3 regions of the Nakamurella sp. UYEF19 genome follow, and region 1 is predicted to be linked to each of the others. Evidence: riboswitches for the same ligand, from Rfam matches in the RefSeq annotation. Region 1 holds a riboswitch; each other region holds the start of a gene.
The links. A riboswitch is a leader RNA that binds a small molecule or an ion and turns the genes downstream of it on or off. The one in region 1 is predicted to bind S-adenosylmethionine.
Positions count from the first base shown of each region.

Region 2: linked by a shared signal. The riboswitch ahead of ABIB25_RS16160 (putative leader peptide) and the one ahead of ABIB25_RS27575 (bifunctional o-acetylhomoserine/o-acetylserine sulfhydrylase) in region 1 are both predicted to bind S-adenosylmethionine.
Region 3: linked by a shared signal. The riboswitch ahead of ssuE (NADPH-dependent FMN reductase) and the one ahead of ABIB25_RS27575 (bifunctional o-acetylhomoserine/o-acetylserine sulfhydrylase) in region 1 are both predicted to bind S-adenosylmethionine.

Region 1 is NZ_JBEPNO010000038.1:21,799-26,582, reverse strand. It holds gene ABIB25_RS27590 (sugar transferase) at 1-1,191, shown strand, start outside; gene ABIB25_RS27585 (hypothetical protein) at 1,322-2,245, shown strand; gene ABIB25_RS27580 (nucleoside triphosphate pyrophosphohydrolase) at 2,242-2,961, shown strand; SAM riboswitch class IV at 3,051-3,167, shown strand; gene ABIB25_RS27575 (bifunctional o-acetylhomoserine/o-acetylserine sulfhydrylase) at 3,443-4,756, shown strand.
Region 2 is NZ_JBEPNO010000011.1:108,068-112,851, forward strand. It holds gene ABIB25_RS16145 (ABC transporter permease) at 1-364, opposite strand, end outside; gene ABIB25_RS16150 (ABC transporter substrate-binding protein) at 528-1,658, opposite strand; gene ABIB25_RS16155 (aminotransferase-like domain-containing protein) at 1,712-2,941, opposite strand; gene ABIB25_RS16160 (putative leader peptide) at 3,245-3,361, opposite strand; SAM riboswitch class IV at 3,402-3,516, opposite strand; gene ABIB25_RS16165 (NADPH-dependent F420 reductase) at 3,661-4,362, shown strand; gene ABIB25_RS16170 (HAD family hydrolase) at 4,368-4,784, shown strand, end outside.
Region 3 is NZ_JBEPNO010000011.1:95,880-100,663, reverse strand. It holds gene ABIB25_RS16110 (NtaA/DmoA family FMN-dependent monooxygenase) at 1-93, opposite strand, end outside; gene ABIB25_RS16105 (LLM class flavin-dependent oxidoreductase) at 96-1,322, opposite strand; SAM riboswitch class IV at 1,400-1,512, opposite strand; SAM riboswitch class IV at 1,686-1,799, shown strand; gene ssuE (NADPH-dependent FMN reductase) at 2,107-3,228, shown strand; gene ABIB25_RS16095 (FAD/NAD(P)-binding protein) at 3,225-4,784, shown strand, end outside.

The DNA.
Region 1 (4,784 bases):
TCGTTCGGTCTCTTCGGTCTGGTCGCCATCTCTTCCTACGTCTTCAATCTGCACCTACCGCGCGCCTACGTCCTGGTCACCCTTCCCGCCGGTTTGGTGGCGCTGCTACTTTCCCGTTTCACCTGGCGCAGGTGGTTGCATTCGCATCGGCTCAACGGCGACTACATGTCCATGGTGCTGGTGGTCGGCAATCTTCGGACCGTCCGCGAGCTGCTCACCGATCTCCGGCGAGCACCTCTGGCTGGCTACGGCGTATTGGGCGTCTGCATCCAGCAGAACTCTCCGACCGGCGAATTGAGTCTCGATCCGGACACAGGCGCCCGGATGGTCGATGGAGTACCGGTGCTGGGCGGGTTGGAAGATGTGGCGGCGACCGCCCAGCGGTTCGGTGCAGACACTGTCGCTGTCACCTCGACCGCCAGTTTCGGTCCGGCCGCCGTCCGCCGGCTCAGCTGGGAACTGGAGAAGACCGACATTCAGCTGGTGCTGGCCCCCGCCCTCACCAACATCGCGGGGCCCCGCATCCACACAAAGCCGGTCGCCGGATTGCCGCTCATTCACGTCGACCGCCCCACCTACCGGGGCGCCAACCGCATCGTGAAGAGGTCCTTCGACTGGATCGGCAGCGCCGCCATCTTGGCGCTTGCGTCCCCGTTCTTCCTCGGACTGATGGCTGCGGTGAAGTTGAGCAGCCCCGGTCCGATCTTCTTCCGCCAGGAGCGGGTCGGTCTCAACGGCAAGACCTTCCGGATGATCAAGTTCCGCTCGATGGTCGTCGACGCGGAAGCCCGGCTGGCCGATCTCAAGAATCAGCAGCGGGACGCCGGCAACGACACGCTCTTCAAAATGCGCAACGATCCGCGGGTCACCAAGGTCGGCAAGTTCATCCGCCGCTTCAGCCTCGATGAGGTTCCGCAGCTGATCAACGTCCTGAAGGGCGACATGAGCCTGGTGGGCCCGCGTCCGCCGCTCATGGACGAGGTCGCCACCTATCACGGCGAGGCCAGGTTGCGGCTTCTGGTACGGCCCGGGATGACCGGGCTGTGGCAGGTCTCGGGGCGGTCGACCCTGAACTGGGAGGACACCGTGCGACTGGATACCTATTACGTCGAGAACTGGTCGCTGACGTCCGATCTCGTCATTCTCTGGAAGACCGCCAAAGCCGTGCTTTCCGCCTCCGGCGCGTACTGAGACTGAGCCCAGGTCTGTCGCCAGGGTCGAGCACCGTCGTGCCCCGGCTCCGAATTGCCGCGAACCGGTGTGGCAGGCTGAGGCCGTTGCACAGTCGAGGATCGAAGGCGATCAACTGGGAGGATCCACCGTGACCTTGTTCGTCCAGGTCCGAAGGCATCGGATCGGCGCTCGCCGTCAGCGCCTGGTGGGCCTTGCCCTTGCGCTTGCGTTGACCTCGTCGACACTCGCTGCCTGCCAGGTGACGGCCGGATCCGCGGTGGTCATCGACGGCGCCGGCATCTCCGAAGCCGCAGTGCAGGCCGATACCGGAGCCTTCGTCGCTGCCAACGTTCCGACCGGTGCGACCACGGCCCAGGTGTCGGCGTTGAACCGGGCTCAGATCACCTTCGCCGTTCGGCACGCGCTGCTGGCCAAGGCGATTGCCGCGGGCCAGATCTCGGTGACCGATGCGCAGATCAACGCGGCCGCTGCGCAGGCCGGCCAGTCCACTTCCAAGCTCGCCACCCAGCTCGAACTACCGGCCTCCGAGGAGGACGCCGTCCTCCACGACGTCGTCGCTCTCCAGGCCCTGGTGCAGGCCATTCCGGCCCAGGGTGTCCAGGTGGGCAACATCTCGGTGACCGCCGAGGGTGTGCCGGCCGCCACCCGCGACCAGGCGGTCGCACTGCGGTCGGAGTACCTGGCCGATCCGGCCAAGATGGACGCGGTAGTGGCCGCGGCAGGGACGGGAGTCATCCCCAGGGCGGTCTACACCCTCTTGACCAAGCCGGCCGTCGGCGCGGCGGGCCTGTTCGGAGCGACCTCCGGTTCGGTCTTCATCGTGCCCAACTCCGACGCCTATCTCGTCCTCCGGGCGACCGGGCGGTCGGTGTCGGCCGGCACGCTCGGGCAGGCCGAGTTCAGTTCGGTCTCAGGTCTGTCCGACGCCTTCGACCTGGGTGTCCTGTTGCTGGGCAAGTATGTAAGCAGTACGTCGATCTCCGTCAACCCGCGTTACGGGGTGTGGGATCCAGGAACCCTCCAGGTCATCCCCGGCAACGACGGCCTATGACGGCCGCTCTGCCGGACGACAAACCGGACGACAACCCGGAGGTACGGATCGTGCGGCAACCAGCCGGTCGCGGAGCGGGGCTGCGTCGAGCCGTCGAGGTGATGGACCGGCTGCGCTCGCCGGGCGGGTGCCCGTGGGACGCCGAGCAGACGCACGACTCGCTCCGTCGTTACCTGGTGGAGGAGTGCTACGAGCTGCTCGAGGCCATCGAGGACGGCGACGACGCTGCCATTCGGGAGGAACTGGGGGATGTGCTGCTCCAGGTGCTCTTCCACGCGCGCATCGCCGCCGAGCGCGGTGCCGACGACGGTGGATTCGACATCGATGACGTGGCAGGCGATCTCGCCGACAAGTTGATCCGGCGACACCCGCACGTGTTCGGGTCTGCCGAACCCCTTCGTACCGCAGCGGACCAACAGGTCCGGTGGGACGAGCTCAAGAAAGCCGAACGGGGCCGATCGTCCGTCCTCTCCGGCGTGGCACTCGGGCAGCCGGCCACGGCCTTGGCCGCCAAGCTCGGCTCGCGCGCGGCCCGGGAGGGTCTGGCCGTCGAACTGCCGACGGGTGATTCGGCCGCCGAGCAGATCTTCCGGATCGCCTACGCGGCCGGAGCCGCCGGCGCCGACCCGGAGGCCGACCTCCGGGCGGTGGCCAAGGACGTGGCCCAGCGTCTGCAGGAAGCCGAGAGCGCCGGCAGGTCCCTGGACCAGATGTAGGGGTCGTCGGGGACAGCATTTGATGCCGGAGGAACGGCGGCCACCCTGCCCACCCCGAAGGCCGTGCGAGCCCGCTACACTCGTCGCCAGGTCTTGAGTTCCAGCGACAAGCGCCGGCTTGCTGGGCGGCAACCCTCCACTCGCGGTGGGGTGCCCCGGATGATGACCAGGCGGTTCACCGAGGTGGTGATCCGCAAGCGCGGGCCCGCCAGCGGGCGAGCCCCAGTCGAGAGCGAATGGGAGAACCGCTGTGCGCGAACGAATGTGTTGTTGCTCCTGACCTGACGGCCGGGGCGACCCTGGTCCTGCACTGCGTGCAGAGGGACCACATCCTTGTTCCGCCCGGAAACCTGCGGGCCGAACGACCCACCTCGTCGCCACGTCCGTCCATCCACCCCAGATCGTTGGCTCGACCCCAGATCAGTCCTCGACCCACCCTCCGCCTCTTTCCCACCACCCCACACCCACCAGGAGCGCAAAGATGAGCCCCAACTGGTCTTTCGAGACCCGCCAGATCCACGCCGGCCAGACCCCCGACCCCACCACCAAGGCGCGGGCGCTGCCGATCTACCAGACGACGTCGTTCGCCTTCGACTCCTCCGAGCACGGACGCAAGCTGTTCGCCCTCGAGGAACTCGGCAATATCTACACCCGGATCATGAACCCGACCACGGCCGTGGTCGAGGAGCGGATCTCCTCTCTCGAGGGCGGTGTCGGCGCTCTGCTCGTCGCGTCCGGCCAGGCGGCCGAGACACTGGCCATCCTGTCGATCGCGGAGGCCGGCGACCATATCGTCTCCTCGCCGCGGCTCTACGGCGGCACCTACAACCTGCTGCACTACACGCTGCCGAAGTACGGCATCACCGTCGACTTCGTCGAGAACCCGGACGACGCTGACGCCTGGCGTGCCGCGGTCAAGCCGAACACCAAGCTGTTCTACGCCGAGTCGATCTCCAACCCCCAACTGGACGTCCTGGACTTCGAGGCCGTCGCCGGTGTCGCACACGAGAACGGTGTGCCGCTGATGGTCGACAACACCGTCCCGACGCCATTTCTCATCCGCCCCTTCGAATTCGGCGTCGACATCGTCGTGCATTCGGCGACCAAGTACCTCGGCGGCCACGGCACGGCCATCGGCGGCGCGATCGTCGACTCCGGCAACTTCGACTGGACGGCCGACCCGGAGAAGTTCCCGAACTTCAACAACCCCGACCCGAGCTACAACAACCTGGTGTGGGGACGCGATCTCGGTCCCGAGGGTCTCTTCAAGTCCAACGTGTCCTTCATCTTCAAGACCCGACTCCAGTCGCTGCGCGACATGGGCCCGTCGATCTCACCGTTCAACTCCTTCCTGCTGGCCCAGGGCATCGAGACGTTGAGCCTGCGCATGGAGCGCCACGTGGACAACGCGACCAAGGTCGCCCAGTTCCTCGAGGGCCGCGACGAGGTCGAGTCGGTCTCGTACCCGTCACTCGCCTCCAGCCCGTGGAAGGCCAACCAGGAGAAGTACTCTCCTCGCGGCGGCGGCCCGATCGTGGCCTTCGAGATCAAGGGCGGTGTCGAGGCCGGCCAGATCTTCACCGACGCGCTGGAGGTCTTCACCAACCTGGCCAACATCGGTGACGTGCGCTCGCTGGTGATCCACCCGGCGTCCACCACCCACGGCCAGCTGTCCCCGGCCGAGCAACTGACCACCGGTGTCACCCCCGGGTTGATCCGGCTGGCCATCGGCACGGAGAACATCGACGACATCCTGGCCGATCTGGAAGCGGGTTTCCGGGCAGCGAAGTCCTGATGCCCGTCACTTGCTGCAGTCCGTGTGA
Region 2 (4,784 bases), on a different contig from region 1:
TCAGGCCGACCACCGGAATGGTGCGGAGCATCTGGATCGGGGCGTCGACGATGTCCTCGCCCCAGCGGAACAGCCCGGATACCACGGCGAACACGACCGCGGCCGACAACCCGAAGAGGAGGCCGAGCCCCACCCGACCCGCGGACGCCACGATGGCCGACTGCAGTTCTCCGCTGTCCAGCAGTTCCCCGGCCTTGGCCACCACCCGGGACGGCGAGGCCAGCGTGTTGTCCGACAGCCACCCTTCGGAACTGGCGAGCTGCCAGAACCCGACCAGAGCCAGCGGGCTGAGCACCTTGATCAGCGATCGTGGCACCCGGCGCCGCTTCGTGCGACCGTTGCCCTGCGCCCGCACCACCGTCATCGGGATGTCCGTGGGCGGTGTGGGAGTAACGGCAACGGCACGGCCGGCCGCCGAACCGTCGATCGCCGCGCTCACCAAGACTGCGCTGACGAAGTCGCCGATTTCTGTCCCGGCGGTCCCATTTCCGGCAAGTTGATCAGCGCCGACAAAGTTGATCAGCGCGTCACCCGGCAACGTACTCACCCTCGATCTTCGTGATGGCGGGGTTCAGGGCGGTCGTCCAGAACGGCTTGATGTCGAACGACTTCTTGATCAGGCCCGCCTTCACAAAGGTGTCGAGAACGCCCTGCTGCGAGATGATCTGGGCATCGGTGATCGTGACGAAGCGGCTCGGCCTCTGCTTCTCGCCGTCGACGAACGTCTTCTTGGCCTGCGCCACCGGCTGCTTGGTCTGGGCTGCGACGACGGCGGCCCAGTCGTCCGGATGGGCCCTGGCCCAGTTGTAGGCACGCTGCTCACGCGAGAAGAAGTCCTCGATCGCGGCCACCAGCTTGGGATCCTTCAACGTCTTCGGCAGCACCAGGAAGGGGTAGTTGCCCGACAGCAGGTCCTTCGCGTCGACCATCGTGGTCGCGCCCTTGGCGTGCGCGGTGACGATCGCGTTGCCGTAGGAAGCCAGCGCGTCGACCTGACCGGCGAGCAGTGCGGCAAGCCCGTCACTCGTGGACAGCGCGACCGGGGTGATGTCGCTCCACTTCAGCCCGGCCCTCTCGAGGCTCTCGAACAGGAAGAGGTGAGCGGTGGTGTTCTGGACGTACGCGACCTTCTTGCCCTTGAGGTCGGCGACGGTCTTGATTGCACTTCCGGCCGGCACCACGACTTCCTGCAGCAGGGTGGTGCCCTGACGAACGGCCACCGTGACCAGAGACCCGGCACCACCGCTCTGCGCGGCGAAGATCGGCGGGATCTCGCTGGCGCTGGCCAGGTCGATTGCACCCGCGCCGAGCGCCTCGAGCTGCAGGTTCCCCCCCTGGAAGACGCTCCCCGTCAGCAGGTAGGGGGTGTTGTCCAGACCGGCGCTCTTGAGCAGCAGTTGCTGGGTGGCGTAACCGGTCTCGCCGATCCGCAGGGTGACACCGGAGAAGTCAACGCCGCTTGCCGAGCCGTCGGCGGCGGCCGGCGAGACGGCGGCGGCGGCCGGCGAGACGGCGGCGGTCGAGGACGACGCGGCGGTGGAACTGTAACCACAGGCACTCAGGACCAGGGCGACGGCGGCTGCAGCTGCCGTCCCGACGACTCGTCGACGGTGGGCGTTCGGCTTCCGCCGGGTGGCCAGCAGATCGAAACTGAACATGGTGGAACCTCTTTCGTCAGGCAGGAAGTGAGATCGTCCTCAGGGCAGGCGATTCAGCGACAGGCATCCAGCGCGGCGCGTAGGCGGCCGACGGCCACCGGCAGCTCGGACAGGGTCGGTGCCGAGAATGCGAAACGGAGATGACGATCCCATTGGGATCCGCCGTCGGGAGCGAAGTGCCGGCCGGAGGTGAGCAGCAGATCCCGCTCGGCGGCCGCCGTCACCACGTCGCTCGCAGCAGGCGCGTGGTCGGCCAACCGGGCCCAGACGAAGAAGCCGCCGGCGGGCGCGGTGAACTGCAGGTCGCCGATGAGCTCGGCCCGCAAGGCGTCGACGAAGACCTCGGCCTTGGCGCGGTGCACAGACCTGTTGTGCACCAGCAGGTTGTCGAACCAGCCGGGCTGGTTCAGCAGCGGCAGGATCAGCTCCTGGCTCAGCGTGCTGGAGTGGAAGTCGGTCCGTCGGCGGAGGTTCTCCAGATGCCCGAGCAACCCGACCGGCGCGATCACCCAGCCCAGTCGAAGTCCGGCTCCCAGCGTCTTGGTGAAGGTCCCCACCTTGATCACCCGTGGCGAACCGGTTGCGAAGTCCTCGACGTAGCTGCCGTCGAAGGTGGTGTCCCGGTAGGGGTTGTCCGAGACGATGACGAAGCCGTACTGCTCGGCCAGTTCCACCAGCCGCGCACGCTCCTTGGCCGGCAGCACGCCGCCGGACGGATTGTGGAAATCGGCCACCGTGTACACGATCCGGATCCGCACGCCGGCCAGCAGGTGGTCCTCGATGCGTTGCACATCAATGCCTTCGGGCCCGACCCGCACCGGTAGCACCCGTGCACCGTACTGCTCGGCGATGCGGACGGTGTCCGGGAACACCGGGTCGTCGAGCACCACCACGTCGCCCTGTTCCAGGAGCGCGCCGAAGGCGAGCGCCACCCCGTGCAGGGCTCCGTTGGTGACCAGCACCGACGACAGGTCAACGCCCTCACGACCGGCGATCCAGTCCCGCAGGGCCGGCTGCCCGGCATGCGGACCGTAGGCCAGAGCGGCAGCACCGGTACCGGCGTCGGCAAACAGTTCGGCGGCCGTTCGCCCGAAATCGTCGAGCGGCAGGGCTTCCGGTGCCGGCGCCCCGCTGACCAACCGGATGACGGAGGACCGAAATCCCCGAGTGGGGAGGGCATACGGAGCTGCCACGCTGAGTGCGGAGACCCGGCGGGCCACTGCGACATCGCCGATCGGCGCCGGAACGATCGGCGCCGGGGGGATCGACCCCGGGGGGATCAACGCTGGAACGATCGACGCCGGGGGGATCGACCCCGGGACGTCAGCGATCTGCGAAGAGCGCAGAGACGGGCCGGCAAGGGAGGGTGCAGACACAGCAGAACTCCAAGAGTGGGTGGGAGTGGGCCGGCGACGGGATCAGCAGCATCGCGTCATGAGCACGGCAGCAGGCCGAAAGGCATGCCGGAGAAGCGCCGGCCGGGCAGATCCGTCGACGGTGAGCAGCGTGGAAAGTCCGGAGAAGTACTCGCGCACAGGCGATCGAACTCGAAAATCAGCCCGGGCGATCCAAGACTCAGCGGCAGGTCAACAACAGAGTGCGCTGGACACTCTCTGCAGGTCGACGTGCCGACGGCAGGCGCCGAGCAGGGACCGCAGCGCAGTGGGCTGCAGGTCCAGGGCGTTCACAGCGTGTGTTTCCATTCCTCCGCTTGTTCCATTCTCACAGAGGTTGCGACACGCAACCACGCGCTTGCGATGTTCGATGCGAACACCACCAGGTCGTCATCCGGAGCACCCCGCCACGAGCGGAGGGTTGCTGTCCAGCGAGCCGGAGCTGATTGCTGGAACTCATGACCTCTGCGGAAAACGTAACAGGGCATCGGGTTCCGGTCAACCGAGAGCAGGAAGAGAACGAGATCCGTTCCAGGTGAGGCGTTTCACTGGCTCCGGTCAAGCATGCGGAAATGCCGGAATAGCCCCGTGATGGAGCTGGTTGACGGTTGGAGAAGAATCAGGGACCGAACGAACGGGAGCACACAACCATGAAGATCGGCATCATCGGAGCGGGACAGATCGGCGGCACCCTCACCCGCAGGCTGACGGCCCTTGGCCACCAGGTCGCAGTGAGCAATTCACGTGACCCGGAGACCCTCGCCGATCTCGCCACCGAGACCGGGGCGACCGCGGTCTGGGCCAACCAGGCGGCAAACGACGCCGATCTGGTGATCGTCAGCATCCCGCAGAAGAACGTCCCAGATCTCGCCGGGGACCTGCTCGCCGGCGCCGAGCCGGGAACGCCGGTGATCGAGACCAACAACTACTATCCCAAGCAACGCGACGGGCTCATCCAGGAAATCGAGTCCGGCACCCCCGAGAGTGTCTGGGTGGCAAAGCATCTCGGTGTGCCCGTCGTCAAGGTCTTCAACGGCATCTGGTGGAAGCACCTGCTGAACCGCGGGAAGCCCCAGGGTGCGGAGGGCCGGATCGCGCTGCCCATCGCCGGCGCCGACGGCCCGGCCAAGCAGGCTGCCTTCGCCCTGGTCGAGGAGCTCGGCTTCGACGCCGTCGACGGCGGCACCCTGGAAGAATCCTGGCGCCAGCAGCCCGGTACGCCCGTGTACGGGCATGACTACGGCATCGACGAGACCATCACGGCGCTGGCGGCGACAGAGCCGGACCGACCCGAGGAATTCAAGGCCTGACGACGGTGACGGACAGCCCGCCCTCCGGTCCCGGCCCGATGCCGACGGGAATGCCGGACGGTGGAACCGGCGTCACCGCGGTGCTGTGGGACATCGACGGCACCCTGCTCAGTTCGGGAAGGGTTGCCGTCACGGCCTTTCTCGACGCGGTGCAGGACATCGCGGGCCGTCGCCCTGAGGGTAGGGGACTGGATCTCGGCGGACGGATCGATCCCGAGATTGCCGGATCGCTTCTCGGGTCCATCGACGCAGACCACACGCTGATCCCGCAGGTTCTGGCCCGTCTTGACCAGCTCGCCACCGCCCGCGCCGCCGACTTCGACGAGCACGTCCGGCCGTTGCCGGCGGTGCGGGACCTGCTCGACCTGCTCGAGACAGCAGGCGTCCGGCAGACGGTGGTCACCGGGAACATCGAGACGGTC
Region 3 (4,784 bases), on a different contig from region 1:
TGGGTCGCTCCACACCGTGGTGTTGTTGACGCCCGGGAAGTGGGCGGCCAGGTGAATCTGCTTGCGTGGCCTTGTCTTGTCAGACCTTGTCATCTTCAGACCTTCTGCAGGGTCGAGTAGCGGTTGGCCGGGCGTTCCAGCCCGAGAAGTCCACGCAGGGAATCGGACTCGTAGGCGGTGCGGAACAGCCCGCGCTCCTGCAGTTCCGGGACGAGGCGGTCGACGATGGTCTCCAGATCGTCCGGAAGGGCCCCGGGACGCAGGCGATAGCCGGTGATGCCGGCGTCCTGCCAAGCGGCCAGTAGATCTGCGAGCTCGCCGGCCGACCCGGTGAAGATCAGCGCGTCCGAGGTGTAAGCGGCACCGGACAGCTTGTCCAGACGAGCCTTTCGGTCGGCGCCGGACTCCGCAGCGCTGTCGAGGAAGACCACCAGGTCGGCGTAGACCGCCAGCTCCTCAGTGTCACGTCCGACCGCCGACCGTTCCGTCCTGACCTGACGCACAATACTTGCTGCGTCAGCGATGTCGGTCGGTGTCACGAACACGATGTCCGCGGACCTCGCGGCGAATCGGTACGGCACCCGCTGGTGGGCGAGCGCCGTGACGATGGGCTGGCCCTGCGGTGACCGGGGGACGATCGACGGTCCCTTGACCGAGAAGTACCGGCCCTCGAAGTCGATGTAGTGCAGCTTGTCCCGGTCGATGAAACGTCCGGTCGCCGCGTCACGGATCTCGGCGTCGTCCTCCCAGCTGTCCCAGAGTCGCCTGATCACCTCGACGTAGTCGGCAGCTTCGTCGAAGAGATCCGAGACGGCCTGCTGGACAACCGGTTCCGCCAGGTTGTCCAGGGTGATCTCCGGGAGGTCCCGTCGGCCGAAGTGTGCCGCGGTCCGAGCGTCGGGGGAGACCTGGATGCGGACGCCGGCCCGTCCGGTGCTGACGTGATCCAGGGTGGCTATCGACTTCGACACGTGGAACGGTTCGGTGTGGGTGGCAAGGGCCGTCGGCACCAGCCCGATGTGACTCGTCAGCGGGGCCACCCGCGCCGCGATGAGCACGGCGTCGAGCCGCCCGGCAACCTGGTCGGTCCGCTCGTCGTTCCCGCCGGGCTGCAGCGGCGTCGCCGTCTGGAGGCCGAACGAGTCCTCCAACGTGACGAAGTCGGCCAACCCCCGCTCGGCGGTGCGGATGAGATCGAGCCAGTAGTCGGCGGTGAAGAGCTCCGTCGGGCGTGCCGCCGGCTCGCGCCAGGCGGCAGGATGCCAGCCCGCCCCGTCGAGGGCGATGGCCAGGTGAAGTGGTGTCTTGTTCGATGCGCTCACGCGGAAACCTCTTGATCGGGGACATCCGCCCTGTCGACCGTGCGGATCTGGGTAGGACGTGTCGACATCGTGGACACCACAAGCGCTTGCGGAGCCGGTCGGCGTCCGCCAGGTCATCACCTGGAGCACCCCGCCGCACATGGAGGGTTGCTGATCAACCAGCCAGGGCTTGTGGTTGACACTCATTACCTGCCAACAACGATAGCACCGGCCGATGTTCCCCGGCCCCCGGCCCGGAGCGTGGCGACTGAAACGCTTCACTCCGGAAGTGTTCCAGGAGCGCGGTTCTGGATGGGGCATCACGGGCGCTTCCGGACCGCAACGGGTTGACCCGCCGAACGCCCGTGGACTAACTTCGAAGCAGGTCATGAGACCCAGCGACAAGCTCCGGCTCGTTGGGCGGCAACCCTCTTCCACGGTGGGGTGCTCCGGATGACGACCAGGTGGTGCCCGACCCGGGCACCGCAAGCGTGTGGTGGCCTTCGGTCATCTGGACGGACGGAATCGTGTGAACGAGTCGAGGATCCCGAGGTCGCCGATCGGCGTCCGCCGTCGGCACGTCGACCTGGGGCGACTGTCCAGCGCGCTCTGTCCGGTCTGACCGGTTTTCCCTCCGGTTCTGACCAGTGCCCGTTACTGGGCTGCCCCGGCGGGAAACATTTGGCGGTCGATGTTGTTTTCCCCGGTGTGGAACCGGGGCAGCGTCGCCTCCAGTGAAATCGGAACGACTGCGAATCCGGCCTCCTCTCCCTCGCGGAGACGAGGCTCCGTCCCAGGGAGTGATATGTCCACCATCGTGACCATCGCGGGGAGCCCGTCGGTCAACTCGAGCACCGACGCGCTGCTGTCCTACGTCAGCCGGCGGATCACCGGGGCCGGCCACACCGTGCTGCCGGTGGTGATCCGGGACCTGCCCGCGCAGGCCCTGCTGAGCGCCGATGTCAACGACAGCGCGATCGCCGAGGCGGTCGAGGCGGTGGACGCAGCCGACGCCGTGGTCGTGGTGTCGCCGGTCTACAAGGCGGCGTACTCCGGCCTCTTGAAGGTATTCCTGGATCTGTTGCCGCAGAGGGCTTTCCGCGGTAAGGCCGTGCTCCCGCTCGTCACCGGTGGATCACCCGCCCACGTCCTCGCCGTCGACTACGCTCTGCGCCCGGTGCTGACCAGCCTGGGGGCCGACCACGTCGGGCAGGGGTGGTTCGTGCTCTCCTCCCACATCCGTGTCTACCCGGACGGCGGTGTGCTCATCGATCCGGCCTCCGCCGGCCCGGTGGCCGAGGTGACCGAGAACTTCCTGGCCGCGCTGGCCCGTCATTCCCCGGTTCAGTTGCCGCCCGGTCCGCGCCGGGTGTCGCCGGTGGCGGGTGACCCGGATCTGTCCGTCCTGTACGTCGAGCCGGGTGACCCGGAACTGGCGCCGCTGCTGGACGACCTGAGCGTCGAATACACCACCCGCTACGGCCGGGTTTCGGCCTACACCCAGCTCACCGAGGTCCCGGTGACCGACTTCCTACCGCCCGACGGCGCCTTCCTGGTGCTGACCGAGAACGGTGAGACGGTGGCCGGCGGGGCCATCCGTCGCTATGACGACGCGACGGCCGAGGTCAAGCGGGTCTGGACGTCCTCGCGTCACCGTCGTCGAGGACTCGGCCGGCGATTGATGGCGGAACTGGAGCGGGCTGCCCTCGACCTCGGCTACCGACGGATTCACCTCACCACCGGCCCGCGCCAACCGGAGGCGACCAAGCTGTACCTCGCGTCGGGGTATCAGGCGAGATTCGACGTCACGGCTGATCCGGAGACCATCGGCCCGCTGGCCTTCGCCAAGGAACTGGTCCCGGGTGCCGGTCTGGCCGACTGGGAGCAGCCCGAGCGTGAGCCCGAAACGGTCGGTGCCGGTCGATGAGCGCCCGATCGACGAGCGCCTGGTCGAATGGTGCGGAGAAGCCGAGCCTGGTGTTCGTCGGCGGCGGCCCGCGGACCGTCTCGCTGATGGAACGGATCGCGGCGAATGCCGACCTGATCCCGGCCGGTGGATTGGATGTGCACATCGTCGATCCGTTCCCGGTCGGCGGCGGCCGTATCTGGCGCCGCAACCAGTCGCCGCTGCTGTGGATGAACTCCGTCGCCAAGGACGTCACCGTTTTCCTCGACGAGTCGGTCGTGTGCGCCGGGCCGATCGTGCCCGGCCCGCCGCTCGACCAGTGGGTCGCCGGGGTTGGCCGTCAGGTGCTGATCGACAACGGACTCCGCGCGGCGGCCGATGCTTTCAAGGCGCACGACTTCGCCAGCCGCGAGATCCAGTCGCTGTACCTGTCGTGGACCTTCGAGAGCGTGCTATCCAGTCTGCCGGCCTCGGTGACGGTGACCCGGCACCTGCAACGGGCCGTCTCGGTGCGGGAGACCTTGCTGACCGGCGGTTCGCCTGACGGCGCTTCTGCCGGCACTTCGTCTGCGCGGCAGGCGGTCCGGCTGGCCGACGGCACGGCGCTGACCGCCGATCTGGTGGTCCTGGCGCAGGGGTACCTCGACCGTCACCCGACGCGCGCGGAGAAGGAACTGAGCGCCGCGGCGTCCGAGCACGACCTGGTCTACATCCCGCCCGGCTACACCGCCGACGTGGACCTGAGCGGTCTGCGGCCCGGTGCCGACGTGCTGGTGCGCGGTTTCGGCCTGGCGTTCATCGATGTGATGGTGCTGGTCTTCGAGGGTCGCGGTGGCCGCTTCGTCGAGGGTCACGAGGGCCTGACCTACCTTCCCGGCGGAGCGGAACCGGTGCTGCACGTGGGGTCTCGCCGGGGGGTGCCGTATCACGCCAAGCTCGGCTACTCGCTCGGGTCTGCCGCGCCGGTGCCGCCGGTGTACTTCACCCCGGCCGCGCTGGAGTCGTTTGGCCCCGACCATCCGGCGGACTTCCGGACCCAGCTCTGGCCGCTCATCGTGAAGGAGCTGACGGCTGTGCACTATCGCCGTCTCTTCGAATTCCACGCCGAGCGCACCCGCGTCGGATGGGAGGAGTTCTCGGCGGTGCTGGACCGTACCGACCCGACCGCCGTCACCGATCAGGACTTCGCCGACTACGTCGCATCGGCGGTGCCCGACCCGGCCGACCGGTTCGACCTGGCCGCGATCGACCGTCCGCTGGCCGGTCGGGAGTTCCCCGATCACGGCGCCCTTGCCGACGCGCTGGTCGGGGAGATCAGCGCCGACCTGGCCCGCCGGGCCGATCCCGCCTACTCGCCGGACCACGCCGTCTTCAACGGGCTGCTGACGGTCTACGGCGTGCTCGCGGGCGCCGTGGTCGGTGGCCGGGTCAGCGCGCAGGACCGGGTCCAACGCGTGGAAGGGGCTTTTCATGGCCTCTTCTCGTTCCTGGCCAGCGGCCCGCCGCCCCGCCGCCTGCACGAACTGCTGGCCCTCCACCGGGCGGGATTCATCGATTTCGTCGGACCCGACATGCAG